Regions from separate parts of the Pseudoalteromonas sp. Bsw20308 genome, predicted to be linked through region 1. Evidence: predicted binding sites of a transcription regulator. Region 1 holds the regulator's gene; the other holds the start of a gene.
The links. Region 1 encodes LexA, which represses DNA repair genes until DNA is damaged. Its sites were predicted from a motif close to TACTGTATNNNNATACAGTA; they were not measured.

Region 1 (7,791 bases):
GTCACCAGTGGTATACAAGCGCTCGTATTCATCGGTTAAGTTAATAGCTTCAAATGTTACGGTTACATTGTCATTGAGGTTATAAAAAGCAGAAAGGTCATAATGTGCTGGACCTGTTGTTGCTTCTTCAGCATTACCATTACTGCCAGTATAATCAGTAATGTAGTTATCGCGTTTATTCATTGAAACGCGAGCGCCATAATTTTCTTCTTCGTAATAAAGTGTGAAATTATATGAATTTTTAGAAAGCCCCGTTATTTCTCCTGCGGATACGTGAGTGTAGTTAGAAACAATACCGGTATTTTTTAATAACCCCGGTAAAAAGCTAAATGGCTGTTGATATATTAGCTCAATACCTTTAACAACAGTTCCCTTGCCATTTACAGGTACGTAATGGGTGTAGGGTGTTGTTCTTGGGTCAAGTGCACTTGATGGATCGTATTGCGGATCGTTATCAATGAAAGGTAAGTATGCAGGGTCAACTAATTTTTCCTCAGTTGAGCTGGTGATGAAAGTACCTATATCTTTATAAAAACCAGTTAAAGCAAGTAGCGACTCTTCATCAAAATACCATTCGATACCTAAATCAGTATTTGTTGAGGTGAATGGGTCTAAAAATGGATTACCCGCACTGACTGTTCCATTTAAATAGGAGAATGATGGGTTACCTGGGTTTAGTGAGCCAAGGCTTGGACGAGTCATGGTTTTGGATAACCCTAAACGTACAACAACATCTTGCGTTGCATCCAGTGCTAAATTTAAAACAGGTAAAACATTATCGTAACTATTTTCAATTTCAACAGGATCGCTTTGAATAAAGCCCGTTGATGTTGTTTCTGTTTTTACATAACGTAAGCCTACATTTGTTCGTAGGAGCATATCAGATATTTCATATTCAAAATCTGATTGAATATAAGCAGCGATGGTTTCCTCTTCAACTTCCCAGCTTTGTGCACTTCGCGCCGTCCACTCTTTATTGAGTAGTTGTGATTCAATTGCATCAAAATCGGCCACAATAAATTGCGGCAACGTACCATCATAGCCTGAACCATAATCATCGAAAGGCATTAATTGTGAAAAGCCGACGGCTGACTCTTGATCCGGAAATCCATTAATTTGCGATTCATCATAGTTTACTGTTCTATCGTTATAAGCAACCCCACCTTTGATGCTCATAAAGTCTGTTTCGTAAGTTAAATCTAATTTGGCAGTATCATTTTTTCTGAGTACATCCGTAGCACGAAGTCGACCGTCTGTTAAATTAAATGAACTTGCATCTAAATTATCATAGCCATAATCCATCACTGCAGTATTTGCGCTATTTCCAAAATCAATTGAGACGGTATGAGGTGTATTGCTGGTCATATTATAACGATATTGCTCAGAGCGAGCACTTGACTCAGCGGTGCCGATCATTGCATCTAATTTTAAGTAGTCAGATAGGTGGTATTTACCAGATAACACATACTGTTTAAATTTTGTTTTAGATACCTGTTGACGGCTTTCTGCACGGGACTTTACTCCACTAAATGTACCTGCCTGAATTTGTTTTCCATTTTCGGCAACTGTAATAGAGTCTGGAGTGATCTCGCTAAATGTATTTCTGAACATTTCGAAGAAATTATACATCGTACGACTGTTGTCGAGGGTAGAATGCAAGGTATCGAAGGTAATTACTAAGTCATCGTTAGGCGCATACTGTAATGAGCCTGTAAAACCTAATCTATCTTGTTCATTACCAAAAAAATCAGGGCGGGGAAGTCGAGGAGTCCATAGGCAATTTACATCATCAACTTGCTCACCTTCAAATTCACAATTTCCCACATCAGTAGTGCCAATAACGTCAGTATTTGATGTGTCAGCATAGACACCGCCGCCGTCTTTGACGGGGGTTGTCCAGCGAACAGTACCAAAACCTTCTTGGCGAACTGTGCGCTCTGATTTAGCGACAGAGAATAAAGCCCCAAAGGTATCGTCAGCAAATGTATTACTGATCATAAATACCATTCTAGGGTCTGTCTCTTCTGTTAAATCGTTATAGCCTGCCTGTGCCGACGCAGCTACATGAAGACCGGGGGAATCAAAAGGTTTTGCTGAATACATATCGACAGTACCTGCAATACCTCCTTCTTCGGTTGCAGCTGTTGGTGATTTTTGAATATCAACGCGATTGAATAGCTCTGATGCAAAAACGTTGAAGTCAAATGCTCTTCCGCCATTTACACCACCACCCGAATCAGTCCCATCTGTACTAGCAGGAACTTCCATACCATTAAGGGTTGAGCGGGTAAAAGATGGGCCTAAACCACGTAGAGTAATTTGACGTCCTTCTCCTCCTTCTCGCGAAATTGCGACACCAGGGATCCGCTGTAGTGACTCTGCGATATTTAAATCTGGAAATTTACCAATGTCTTCGGCTGCAATTGATTCCGTGGTATTTACTTCAAACCTTTTGGTAGCCAGCGATTTATTAAGTGATGATCTAAAGCCTGTAACTTCGATTAACTCAATTTCACTTTTCTTTTTTATATTTGTTTGTTCGGCTTCTTCAGCACTGATTTGAGCTGTCGTGCTAATTAATAATGCACTAATAATGTAATTAAGTGGCCTGAGAGTGAATCTTTTTGACGTTTTCATTGTGTGTTCCTGCTGAATTTAGGTAATGCCACTCAGTTCAGATTTTGCACTTATTTTTTGTGTTATAAGTAAGCGTAAATATGAGTGAGGTGTGTTTGGCTTTATTTAAATACACCTCTTTAAACAGTGTATTTAACCCGCATATTTAAAATGCCACCGGTGGCATATGAAAGTCAAGGTTATTTTTTATACTTTTTTAAACAATAATTCACTTAATTTTAATCCTCAAAGGTCAACAGGCCATGGAGTTTATAAAAAAGTATTGTTTGTACTTAAAAATGATAAATATTAAATAATGGATTATAAATGCGTAAAACTATCTATTTACCATATAAAACAGCTTATATTACATAGTTGATTTGGTATAAAAGTAAAACTGCGTTAAAGTTTGCGGTGTAATCATTAGAGGATAAATACCAAACAATGTCGGAAATTCAATTTTTAAATGTAGATCTAGAGCTTGAATCAAAGCAGGATATTAGCGTGCTAGTGGCAGACTTAAAAAAAGTCGCTACAGTTTTACATTATGACAAAGACGAATACCGTCAGTTAGCCCGCATTGAAGCTACAGGTGAAGTAGGTACACCAGATAAAGCAATTAACCATATCTGTGAGCTTATAGAATCGTGTTCGCGTAATGCGTTAAAGCAATGGCTAAGTTGTTCACGTAGAACATTTGATATTGGTTTTGAATCAGGCACATCGCCTAAGTGTTTTAACCAAGCTTTAGATGCAGATACATTATTACGTATATCTGCTATTGGTGCGGGTATGGAAATTACAATTTACCCAATCGAAAAGTAACAGTAAGTAATTATCTTCGCTCTACTACGGCTGCGGTCATTCTTGATACGCAGCAAAGCTCGTTTCGACTATTAGTAATTTTTATTTCCCAGACTGAACTACGCTTACCAATATGAAACGCTTTTGCGGTGGCTGTTAAAGTACCATTACGAGATGCTTTTAAGTGACTGGCGCTAATTTCTTGTCCGACACAATAAAACTGAGTGAAGTCGACTACGAAGTTAGCTGCATAACTTGCTACTGTTTCGGCAAGCACTACATTGGCTCCTCCATGCAACATGCCCATTGGATTGTGATGCGCTGGTATGGCAGGCATAGTTGCTACGAGGTAATCATCACCAATTTCGGTAATTTCAATTCCCATGGTTTTCATTAGTGTACCTTGGCCGTTTATACCCTCATCTAGCTGTTTGCAAAACTCTAAAGTAACAGGTTGATACCAAATACTCATAAGCTTACCTTTTAAAATAGTAGTAAAAATATGGCTTATATTTTCATAAAGTTAAGATAATGAAAATAAAAAAGTGGATCTAAATTTATAGCCAGATAGCGTGAGGCGGATAGTAAGAAGTAATAATAGGGATATCGTAGTTTATTGATACAATCGAGCAGTAAAGAAGAAATCGCCCTAGGCTAAATATAAGCAAGCAGCATAATGTTACTTGCTTATACTTAGCCAGATCTTTTATTGGTAACTAGCTATTAACTCGACATTACTAAAAGCACTGTAGCCTTTAATCATAATAGAGTAATTACCAGTGCGGGTGTCGCTACAGCTTTCATTATTTCCGTTTTTATACGGTCGGCAATCGTAGTTACTGCTCGTTGCAATTGCATTATATTTTACATGTAGGTCAACATCCCCAGTGCCATTAGAGGTCGAAAATGTGACTTGCTCAGCTTCACTTGGCACTGTAAAAGTAAACAATTGCTCACTGTTTCGATCACCACTAACAACGATAGATTGGTTATTTTGCAGTGTATTGTTATTTACCGGTGGGCTAGATGCAGATCTAAAATTTGCAATTGTTGGGTTTGTTAAATTTAAGACTCTAGCGTTATCGTGTTTTGATGGAGTTCCCATAACACTTCCGCTGTATGATTTGTTTGGATTTGACCAGTAATTGATTCTTGTGCAGTTATTTGTACAGTTATAAGCCATTACTGAACGCCATTGTGATTGAGGTTGCTGATAACCATGGCCGAACGAATAAGGAGATGTTGATGGATCGTTTTCAGGGTTATGACGAGCACCTTGTAAATGACCAATTTCATGACCGAAAGAGTAATAGCCGGTTGCACAGTCATAATCAACCATCGCAAATGCGCTGTTAGCATTTGCACCAATTGCTTTGGCTTGGCCACAGTAGCCGTTAACGTCGTTTATTAATATGACTACATCAGCACCGTATTGATCTCGTAGTGTGTGCGCTTCATCCATATAACCATCGTTTTTGGCAGCTAAACGATTTAAATCCGTACCTGAATTTGTAGCTTCAGTATAATTAACTCGGCTTACATGGGCCAAACTAACAACTGCATTGACACCTGAGTTTTGGTAACCCTGATTAGTCTCTACTATTGCAAGATCAATCAAGCTATTAATATCACTAGATTTTTGTTCTGCGGCTGGGGTGTATAAAACGAGTAAGCTAATATTGCTTTGCGCGTTAGTTGCCATAGCTGTTTGGAAGCTTTGTTCTGTTAAAATTTGTTCACTGATTGAAATAGTGTTATTAGATTGTTGATAATCGGGTGCATGCTCAGCAGGTTGCTTGGCAGGATCTAATTCAATAAAATTATGACCAGAATGTTTATTCGGTTGCAATTTATAAACATGTTCATTTACCTTTATCGTACCAGAAATCCCCTTTGTAGATTTTATCAGTGTTACTTCGTCACCATCTAAGCTTTTACCTACCCAGATTAAGTTACCAGTTGCTGATGTACTTGCTGTACTTTTGATAAATTCAATGTCACTTCCCTGAACAGGTAAAAAGAATGCATTGGTTTTTGCGCTTAGTTCGAAAAGCGGTTGCCCAAATTGAGATTGAGCATTACCTTCTTTATTAATGTTTTGCGTAAAGTTAGAGTGCTGCACTTCGAAAAGTGGGACTTGGGCATACGCATAGCCGCTAAACAATAAGCCAATAAACAATGGTGAATATTTTTTCATTTGATAATCCTTTTAAGTGTTTGTACACATAAAGTGTACATGTTAATAAGTTGTTTTCAATTTATTAACATGTGGCTGTCATCAAATTAGCCCTTAATCGTAAATATAAAGATACAAATGTTTATTTTATGTAAACATTCGTTGTTTCTACATAAGTGTAAAAGTGATTTATTAACAGCAAGCAATCAATGTAATTTAAATTTGCGATTTTTATTTAACTGTATATACTCACAGTTAAATGTACTGTATGGAAAACCAGTTGTATGCGACCATTAACGAAGCGCCAAGCTCAAATTCTCGAATTAGTTAAAGTTTTTATTAAAGACACTGGTATGCCTCCTACACGTGCTGAAATTGCACAAACATTAGGCTTTAAAAGTGCCAATGCTGCTGAAGAGCATTTAAAAGCGCTTGCTAAAAAAGGTGCTATTAAGATGAAACCAGGTGCAAGCCGAGGTATTCAACTTGTTGAGGAAGAAGAGCCTGAACAGTTAGGTTTACCTCTTATCGGGCGAGTCGCAGCGGGAGAGCCTATTTTGGCGCAAGAGCACGTTGAGAGTCATTGTAAAATTGATCCATTAATGTTTAAACCGGCTGCTGATTTTTTATTGCGCGTTAACGGTATGAGCATGAAAGATATAGGTATTATGGATGGTGATTTGTTAGCTGTGCATAAAACTCAAGTTGCAGAAAATGGACAAGTTGTAGTTGCTCGTGTTGATGATGATGTTACCGTAAAGCGGTTTGAAAAAGCAGGCCGAAAAGTATTATTGCATGCTGAGAATGACGACTTTTCGCCAATTGAAGTTGATCTAGAAAATGAATCTTTTAATATAGAAGGTTTAGCCGTTGGAGTTATTCGTAACGCTGATTGGATGTAGTTTTTAATTTATTTTTATAAATGCGTGCTTTTTAGCACGCATTTTTGTTTTAACATTAGCACTAAAAATAGGACGTAAACAGCCCACTAATTATTTTAGCTGTAAATTTTTTTGCACTTATATTTTCCTCCTCCGAATGCGTTAAACCCCTTTGTTTTGCTCATATTTCGAACTTCCTGTTGATTAGTTGATTACTGATTTTTTATTAATTACTCAATATCACCTGATTGTTTTTTATACTAAAACTTGCTTGTTGTTCGTTTTTTAGCTAATTATTAATGTGCTGAGCTAATAATAACTCACAGCTTTTTAGTTTTGAGAACACACAATATACACAAACTCGTTGTTGGCGCAGCAAAACCAATCAATATTAAATAAGATTGGCTAAAAAAATAAAAATAACGAATTGGCGTTTAAGCCGTATGCCTCTTCGCTTTGCATTCGCAATAGCATCAAAGGAGCCGTCACATGGGTAAACTGACCTCTACCTTGTGGCTTATATTATGTGTTTTTTCGCACTCAGTTTTGGCGAACAGCCAATACAATATGCGCAAAGGCGTAACCGATATAAGCAATAATGTATATCAGCTGCACATGACCATATTTATAATATGTTGTGTGATTGGGGTGATAGTGTTCGCAATTATGTTTTGGGCACTTATTCATCACCGTAAATCTAAAGGGGCTGTACCTGCCCAATTTCACGAAAGCACTAAAGTAGAAATACTTTGGACTGCAATTCCGTTTGTTATTTTAATTGCTATGGCAGTACCAGCCACTAAAACCCTTATTGCAATGGAAGATGCCAGTAAAGCTGATCTCACTATTAAAATTACGGGTTCGCAATGGAAATGGCATTATGAATATATGGGCGAAGATGTAGAGTTCTACTCTATTTTATCTACCCCGCAAGATGAAATCGCGAATCTTGCAGATAAAAACCCTAACTACTTACTTGAGGTTGATAAGCCTCTTGTACTGCCAATAAATCAAAAAGTACGATTTTTAATGACTTCAGATGATGTTATTCACTCTTGGTGGGTACCTGATTTTGCAGTTAAAAAAGATGCGAACCCCGGCTTTATAAACGAAACATGGACCAATATTAACGAAGAAGGTACTTACCGAGGCCAATGTGCTGAGTTGTGTGGTAAAGACCATGGCTTTATGCCCGTTGTGGTGGTCGTTAAATCTGAGGCTGATTTTAAAACATGGCTTGCAGATGCAAAGCAGGCGAAGCAGAAAGCTGCGCTGGCAGATGCCGCATTACTTGATAAAACCCTCCCAAAAGAA
Region 2 (7,791 bases), 1.3 Mb from region 1:
TGCATTGAGGGTTTCGCGCCCTTCTAGCTCTGCATATTGATAAGCAAGGTCTACAAGTTCGCGGGCTTGTTGCCAGTGAACCTCTGTTACGTGCCAGCTACCCGATTTTTGGGCGAATGTTTTTGCTCGGTATTCAATATCGAGTTGCTTGTTTTGTTTTAATTGGGCGTTTTCGTCTAATACATGTAATTGGCCATCTTTGACTTGGTAAATATGGCCGTTTCTCGCGATCCTTTTCCCTGCAATTAGATCCTTTTTAACCTCTGTGATCTGTTTTTCATCACACCCCACCATATCGAGTATTAACTCGGCGCTAGAGCCCACGGCTATAGGCGTACAGTTATTACCACTAGACCAAGATAGGTCGGCTGCGCCGACGTTGGTGTTATCCTTAGCATTGAGTTTTTCGGCTGTGCCTTTGAGTTGCCTGGTCCATTCGATAAGGCGTGTTTTTAAGCTGGTTGCATCTGTTACGTTGTGCACGTTGTTAAACAAACGCGTAAGTACGGCTTTGTAATCAATATTGGTCACAACGCCTTTAATGCGGCGTACTACTTCGGCGTAGTCGTTGCCCATGGGGGTGGCTTCATACATTGATTTAAAGTTAGCAGCGCGGCCAATACACATGCCACCCTGTAGCTTTACGTAGTCTTTCCAGTTGGCAGTATCGGCAGCGTGGCGAATAGGCTCTATTACTTCATCTTTTACAGCGGTTCGCATACGGCGAAGCTCGCGGTAAACTGTAACGCTTGGCGAACCCTGAAACTGAAACTGGCGAATATTCCATGTACTAGCCCAAGCTAAAACAGGGTTAGCCTGCTCTTGCAGGTTTTCCCCTGTGTCAGCGTCAACATGGTCGCTAAGCATATAACCATCAATATTTTTACTGATGTATTTAGCAATATAACTGGCCGCACTGCCCTTGTTTTTATCTAGCTTTACAGCGTCAAAGCGTGGGCTAAACGTACGGTAAAATTTGGTAGGCGCTTTATGGTTTTTCGCCTTAATTTTTTTAGGTTCTCTGTTTTCAACTTTGGCTTTTTCGGCCTCTTCTTTATTACGCTGTATAGCTACTTCGTTGGCCTTTTTTTTAGCAAAACCCCACGCACTGCGCTTTTTTTTATACAGTTTAAATAAGTGGGTTTTCTCAGTATGAGCACGATATTTAACACAGGCCTCAACCGTTTTTATGTGTGTGCCGTGGGTGTTTATATCTACAAATTTGTTAAATACTTTTGCTCGAGTAAGCTCAGGGCCATAACGATCGTAAAGCTCGATTTTGTCTTCTTGAATAAAGTACCAACGCAAAATAGCGTTGATTTCTTGTAGTTTGTTTTTAGGCATAAATAACATCATATGCCAATGCGGGCAGCCGTCAGCATGGGGTTCTACCACACGTACACCAAAGTATTTAAGGTCACGGCGGTTTAATTTGGAGCGTGCACGTGCCCACGTAGTAGTTAAATAATTTTGGGCATCTTTAGGTGTTGAACCGTCCCATGTATTAGCATTAGCATGAAAACGCGCAGGGCAAGTAATAGTATAAAACATAGCAACATAGCCCATTTCATCGGCCAGTTCTTCGGTTTCACGTATTCGTAGCATTAATTCATTACGGCGGTTAGCGGGGTTTGCCATGCCGCTTTTTACAGCTTCAATTAGGTCAATTACATCGCCGTCACTGCTTTGCAGTTCCATCATTTCTAGGAACTGGCGGCCGCTGGCTTGGGCAAAGCTAAATTCACGCTGTGCTTGTTTTGACGAGTAAGGGCTAATGCCACGGCGTTTAGGTTTTTTACTGTTTTTATCGTGGTATAGGTCTTTACCCACTTGGCCTGTCGCAATTTCTAGCAACTCTAAAAACTGTTTACGCAGAGTTTTTAATTGCCGTGCCCACCACTTATCGCACTGCATTTTAAGCAACGCAATTTCAAAGCATTCTTGCGGTAAGTCATCTTCACGCATGCTATAAAATGGCACGTTCACACCAAACGACTTTGCATGATCGCTTACGGCTTCATACGTCACACGTACTAATTTTTCATAGCTTAAACGTTGGTGTTCTTCGCTTACATCAAGGGTAATTTGCACGCACTCCATAGCGAGTGTGCCTGCGTGTTTTTTAGTTTTTTCAATACTGCTTAAAATATGCCATGGCAATGGCATATTTTGAGTAATACTAAACAGCACACCAAAGCGTGGTTTTAACCTAGCAATAGTGCGGCGTAACCATGTATTTGCACGAAACTGGCTACCCGCCTTTTTTTGGTTATAGCGGTCTATGTATTTACGGGCCATACGACTCTGTAAAGGCACTGGCACATTTTGCAAGCCACGCGCTAAAAAGTTGTGGTCGTCTATATCGCTTATAGACGAAATTAAACCCTTAGCTATACCAGATAGTCTAAGGGCTTGTAGGTCGAGTGGTTTAGGGTTAGCCATTTATTCGGTTAACTCTATTAACGCAGGTTCTCCGTGAATTTGCGCGGCGTCTAATGCGGTTTGCATTTGGTCGTAAACTGGCGCGTATACATCATGTACATCAACAATCATTCTCACTATTGGCAAAAAGTCAGTTAGGCAGTTTTCACACTCCATAAGCATTGCAACTGTTGGACGTTTGTTTAAATTGCGAATAGTAAAATTAGCTTGGTCGATAGCGTGTTCAATGATATTTCTTACTAAGTTCTGTTTTTTAAATAGATCTTGGTCTTTGATAGTGGTCATTTTTAATATTCCTTTGGGGGTTTTATTGGTTGTTATTTAACAACGCCAAGTGCTGAAAAGATTGTTCGAAAGTCTGCGGTTCTATTGCCGAGGTAAGTAATAAAACAGCCTTTAGGTGCGCCTTTTTTTACATTACCTTGTGCATCATTAAAGTGTGTACGGCCATCAATAAAACAGCTTAAGCCTGCGTTTAATAACTTTTGGCACCATGCCTCTGAGCTATTAACAAAGGTGATGTTCATTGCTTCTTTAAAGTTACCTTGTGCATATTGGTCTAAGTAGTAATCAATCCAATCGCCGTTGCTGGCTATGTCTTCGGTAATACAATGGCCCCGATACTTGCTGTAATTCGGGTCGTTACATATTTTTTTAACGCATTTTGGCTTACATGCTATTTCACCTTTATTGAATGGGTGATTTAACCAAACAGTATTAGCTATCCAATTGCGTGTTAATGCATCGTCATCTTTAGTTAAGTAACACGTCGCTTTTACTGACTTGTTAGCAACCACACAACTTGCAGGGTCTAAATCAATAACGGGAAACATTTGGTGCACATACTTCAAAACTTTAGCGGGCGTGTAAAATTCAACATTGCCACTGTCTTGATTGATTAGTTGATCAGGTGTCATGGCTAATCCCTAATGTGCTTGTTCTGTTTTTTGAGTATTTTTAGCAATGCTAAAATCTCGCTTTTGTAAAAAACGGCTTGGTGTCATGGCATTAGCATCAACAAAGGCGGTTACTATTTCTTGAAGCTGCAAAATAGCTTGATGTATTTTAAGGCGCTTTTCACGGTCAAATTGGTGATAGCTCCTTTCTAAATCACTTTTAGATAGCCCTGCCGAATAACACACAATTACTTGCTGCGGTTTACTCAAGTGCTGATACACATATTCAGCGGTATGACGATCGCTATTAAATAGCCCTTTAATCTCAGTAAGCCCCTTTGGTGTTGGCTTTACATCAACAACTTTTAACTGAGTTTTTTCAGGCTGTTCGTTTATGTCTGTAATATCGCGTTTTTTTGCAATTTCTAATGCTGCATTTGCCATGGTTTTCTCCTAGTTGTTTACGCTTTGTTGGTGCTGCGTTCTAAATTTAATTAGCTCGTTTAAGCGATAATGATTAGCTTTGCCAAATTGAATCGATTTAGGAAAATCAGACAACTTCGACAAAATCCAAAACTTTTTACGCGCACATCCCAATACCTCGCATGCCTCAACGGTGCTAACTAGGCGGTCTTTTTGCTCTTCAAGCTCAGTGCGTAGTTGGTTGTTTTCTTGTAGTAGTGCAAACAGCACAGCTTTAGCATCTGGATGAATATCTAATAAAATAATTTGTTGTTCAGTGCTCATGCTGCATCTTCCTTTTTGCTTTTTTGATGATCGGCCAGTAAATCGTTTACCGATATTTCACCGTTAGTTAGTTCTGAAATACGTGGAATGTATTTCGCTGGGGCTTGACCGAATTTATTCATCCAATCCCACACAGAAGCTTGTTTTACACCTAAGGCGTTGCCTAATTTGGTTTGCCCACCATAGATTTTTACAGCTTTAGTGATGTTATTCATAGTTCAACACCTTAAATTACAGTTTGTAGCTGTATTAAAGTACAGTTTATGGGTGGTTGTCAATACCCTTTTTAACTGTAAAATAGTTAAAAGCTGTAATTTAACTGTATTTTTAAACTTTAAATATGTTGATTTGAATGATAAAGGACTACTCATGAGCATCGGAAATAGAATAAAAGAAAGACGTAAAGAGCTTAAACTTACTCAAGTTAAGCTCTCTGAAATGATAGGCATTGCACAACAGTCACTACAAAAAATCGAAAATGGAACCACTAAAAATCCGCGCAATATTCAGGCATTAGCTGAAGCTTTAGAGTGTCCCCCTGAGTTTTTACAGTTTGGCATTGGTGACAGCAAAGATATCAACAGTAATGTATTACCAGGGCCAACAATCAAAGCCACCGCCCCACTTATCAGCTGGGTACAAGCTGGCGCTTGGTCAGAAATAAGTGAAATTAAAGCTTATGACGCAGAACGTTTTATGTGCCCTGTTAATTGCAGTGACCTAACCTTTGTTTTAAAGGTGCAAGGTATTAGCATGGAGCCAAAGTTTGATGAGGGTGATTTAATTTTTGTAGACCCTGAAGCCGAGTGCATTCACGGTTCGTACGTAGTAGCCCGCCTAGACGACGACAACCAAGCCACTTTTAAACAGCTAATTATCGAAAATGGTCACAAGTTCCTAAAAGCCGCCAACCCCAACTGGCCAGAGCAACTAATACCGATTAATGGTAATTGTACGTTGGTGGGGAAGGTTATATTTACGGGTAAGTCGCTTTGAAAGCGTCAATGATTCAACAAGGGGCATGATTGCAACGCCAAGAAACAACAGTTATACTTAGGATATCTATTGACACATTCGTCAATTCAACAAATTAAACTATAACGGAACTTTGATGAGCGGAAATAACGACGACTCTCCAGCTACTCGTGGACAATTTGTTACTTTTGAATTTATTGCTAGTATAGTTTTCGCGATCACAATCGCGATTTCAGCGTGGACATGGAACAACCGTGTTGCGAATGTTGACAACCGTTTCACTCAACTAGACCAGCGTTTTGAAAAACTAGATACTAAATTAGATGCCTTGATTCTATCTGTTAATACAATTCAAAATACAGTAGCGACTAAAGACGATTTATTAAAACTATCTAATCGTGTTACTCAAAACGAGAAAGACGTTGCGCGTATGGACTTTCGTGTAAATCATATTGAAAAGAAAACACCCTGATATTTACGGATTACGAAAAAGGCCGCTAATTTAGCGGCCTTTTTATTTTAGGTATTTATTAATGAACGGGATAGCTTAGTTAATCTGTCTAAGCTACCCCCATTGATTAGTAACTCTAAAAATTCCATTTGGTTACATTGATAGCGTTGTTTGTAAATGTACTTTTTATTTATGAGTTCAAACAAGTCAAACACCACGCTACCAAGATACATTTCGCTTTTATCTCCGTCCCAGCCCATTTGATCACCAAACTGTACTTGGATTGTGATATTACTATTTTTGGAAGGGAAGTTATCACCCATTTTAAACTTTAAAATAGGCCCTTGAGTCCAAACCATATAGCCCTTTTTATCTTTTTTACGCTCTTCGTATTTTATATCAAGCGCATCTCTGAACGTGTAAGGCACACTAAAATACCAGTTCTCGTTATTTAGCGTTCCTTGACTTATTGCAGAGTTGTAATAAACGCTAGGATAAGCGGCCAACTCCCTTTTTATTTTGTTTTTATCACCACTAGGCCACATTGTTTTTAAGTGTTTTAGCATTGCGCTTTCTAAAAATTTAAATTCTATACTCTGGTTTCCTAGTAACTCTTTGCACCATGTAAACAAACGATCGGCTGCGGTATTTAAATGGCTATACGATATTGCTGATTTCTTTCTCTTATAACGAACCACCCAATTTTTAGTACGCTTTATTATGACTTCTTTAAAGTCACCTGTTAGTTCATCAATCTCTAGCTCTGTTCTGTATTCTTCAAAACATACTTGTAGCTCTGGTAATTTTTTAGGGTTGCCGTTTTTAAAACGTTCGTAAATTGATAGATCTTTTGTGCTTTCGGTCAAATCAATTAACCATTGCTCGACAGGGAAATGTGGTGCTATCGCATTTTTTATGTCTAACAATGTTTGCTGTGGCTCTACTTTTGGTGGCTGATTAACCTCTGACGATCTATCTTTTGTTAGTTCGCCATTCTCAGCCATGACTTGTATTCGTTCAATTAGGAATGTTTTTAAAGCGTTGGTTGTATAGCACTTGGCTCGTACCTTATTGCCTTTAATACTTATAGGTCCTAAAACACGAGACTGGCCACTCATGCTACCACCATTGTAGATTACGTTTATTTTTTGTTTGGTATCAATTGCGTTTTGAATTTGTTGTTCTGCGTCCATGATCTTCCCTTTTCATTGAAGATCATAGATTAAGTTACTGTTCAGTTTTTAACAAGCTGAGGATTTATACAGGCAATGCTACACTGCGATGGAATTAGTTGATTGATTAGGCGGGTTAAACATGGGATAGCCACTCATCCTTACTTGCCGCATTTCTAGGGATAACAATACATCTATCAAAGTCTATGTATTCTAGCTTTCTTGCAAATGCATATGAGACACACATAACTAAAATAATCCCTGCTGAATCTATATTTTTAGCTGTAACTTGACTATAAAGATTTACTTTCACTCCGCTTACTTTCATAAACCTATTTTTTAGAAACAACCTATTATTCTCATGCCCTAAAAAATTAAAGAACGAAATTGCTAGTAAACTAAAGTCATTTATAACAATATTAAGCTCATATCCATTGTTTTTCGAGTATTGAACTGTTTCAATAAATCGATGCTTAATTACCTCGTCAAAATCATCATATGCTTCTGTAATATATAGTTTCACAGTATTCTCTTTTTTGAAATTTTAATAATTATTACACTTAGTCGTTATACGATTAATGTTTTACCCTCTATATTCAAAAAATACTTTCGTATACTCATTCAGAATGCATAGAACTAGCATAATGCTAGAGTAAACTACAACCTACATTAGCTTTAAAAAAGGCTCTCCTTTTACAATAACTTTTGTTTTATCTAATTTATTAAGCTCATTCGAATTGATATTTAATAAGTTAGCTTCAACTTCAAATACGGCTTTTTGATTTTGCTTATCAACACTCAACACTTTAACTTTAGCGAATGTCTCTGCCTGCTCTGAACGAACAAGCGCTTCACCATCAACATCACCAAACACAGAAAAGTTAGGGTTGTTCTTTGATTTTGATACAAGCTCAACACCCTGCTTTATATCTTTCTTTTTTATCGCAAATGCATGAAAGTCGTTATCATTTTTACCAAACGAAACAACGGCAGACTCATCTGGGCCAGGTAACAAATTGAATGTATCAACGCTTATATAAAGTATCTTCTGTTGAAAATTATAAATATGAGAATAAATTATCAAAGCTATAAATATTATGGAGATAAT

Region 2: a site for LexA is predicted at 4,328-4,347, ahead of D172_RS21275 (LexA family protein). Genes of this name have one in related genera too.

The regions. Positions count from the first base shown of each region.
Region 1 is NZ_CP013138.1:3,787,744-3,795,534, reverse strand. It holds gene D172_RS16645 (TonB-dependent receptor) at 1-2,637, opposite strand, end outside; gene D172_RS16640 (hypothetical protein) at 3,061-3,441, shown strand; gene D172_RS16635 (PaaI family thioesterase) at 3,452-3,892, opposite strand; gene D172_RS16630 (M12 family metallo-peptidase) at 4,127-5,617, opposite strand; gene lexA (transcriptional repressor LexA) at 5,881-6,498, shown strand; gene coxB (cytochrome c oxidase subunit II) at 6,967-7,791, shown strand, end outside.
Region 2 is NZ_CP013138.1:2,469,563-2,477,353, forward strand. It holds gene D172_RS10655 (replication endonuclease) at 1-2,442, opposite strand, end outside; gene D172_RS10660 (hypothetical protein) at 2,443-2,727, opposite strand; gene D172_RS10665 (DNA N-6-adenine-methyltransferase) at 2,760-3,359, opposite strand; gene D172_RS10670 (hypothetical protein) at 3,369-3,782, opposite strand; gene D172_RS10675 (helix-turn-helix transcriptional regulator) at 3,792-4,085, opposite strand; gene D172_RS10680 (YdaS family helix-turn-helix protein) at 4,082-4,300, opposite strand; gene D172_RS21275 (LexA family protein) at 4,455-5,081, shown strand; gene D172_RS10690 (hypothetical protein) at 5,197-5,532, shown strand; gene D172_RS10695 (hypothetical protein) at 5,580-6,704, opposite strand; gene D172_RS10700 (hypothetical protein) at 6,820-7,206, opposite strand; gene D172_RS10705 (hypothetical protein) at 7,348-7,791, opposite strand, start outside.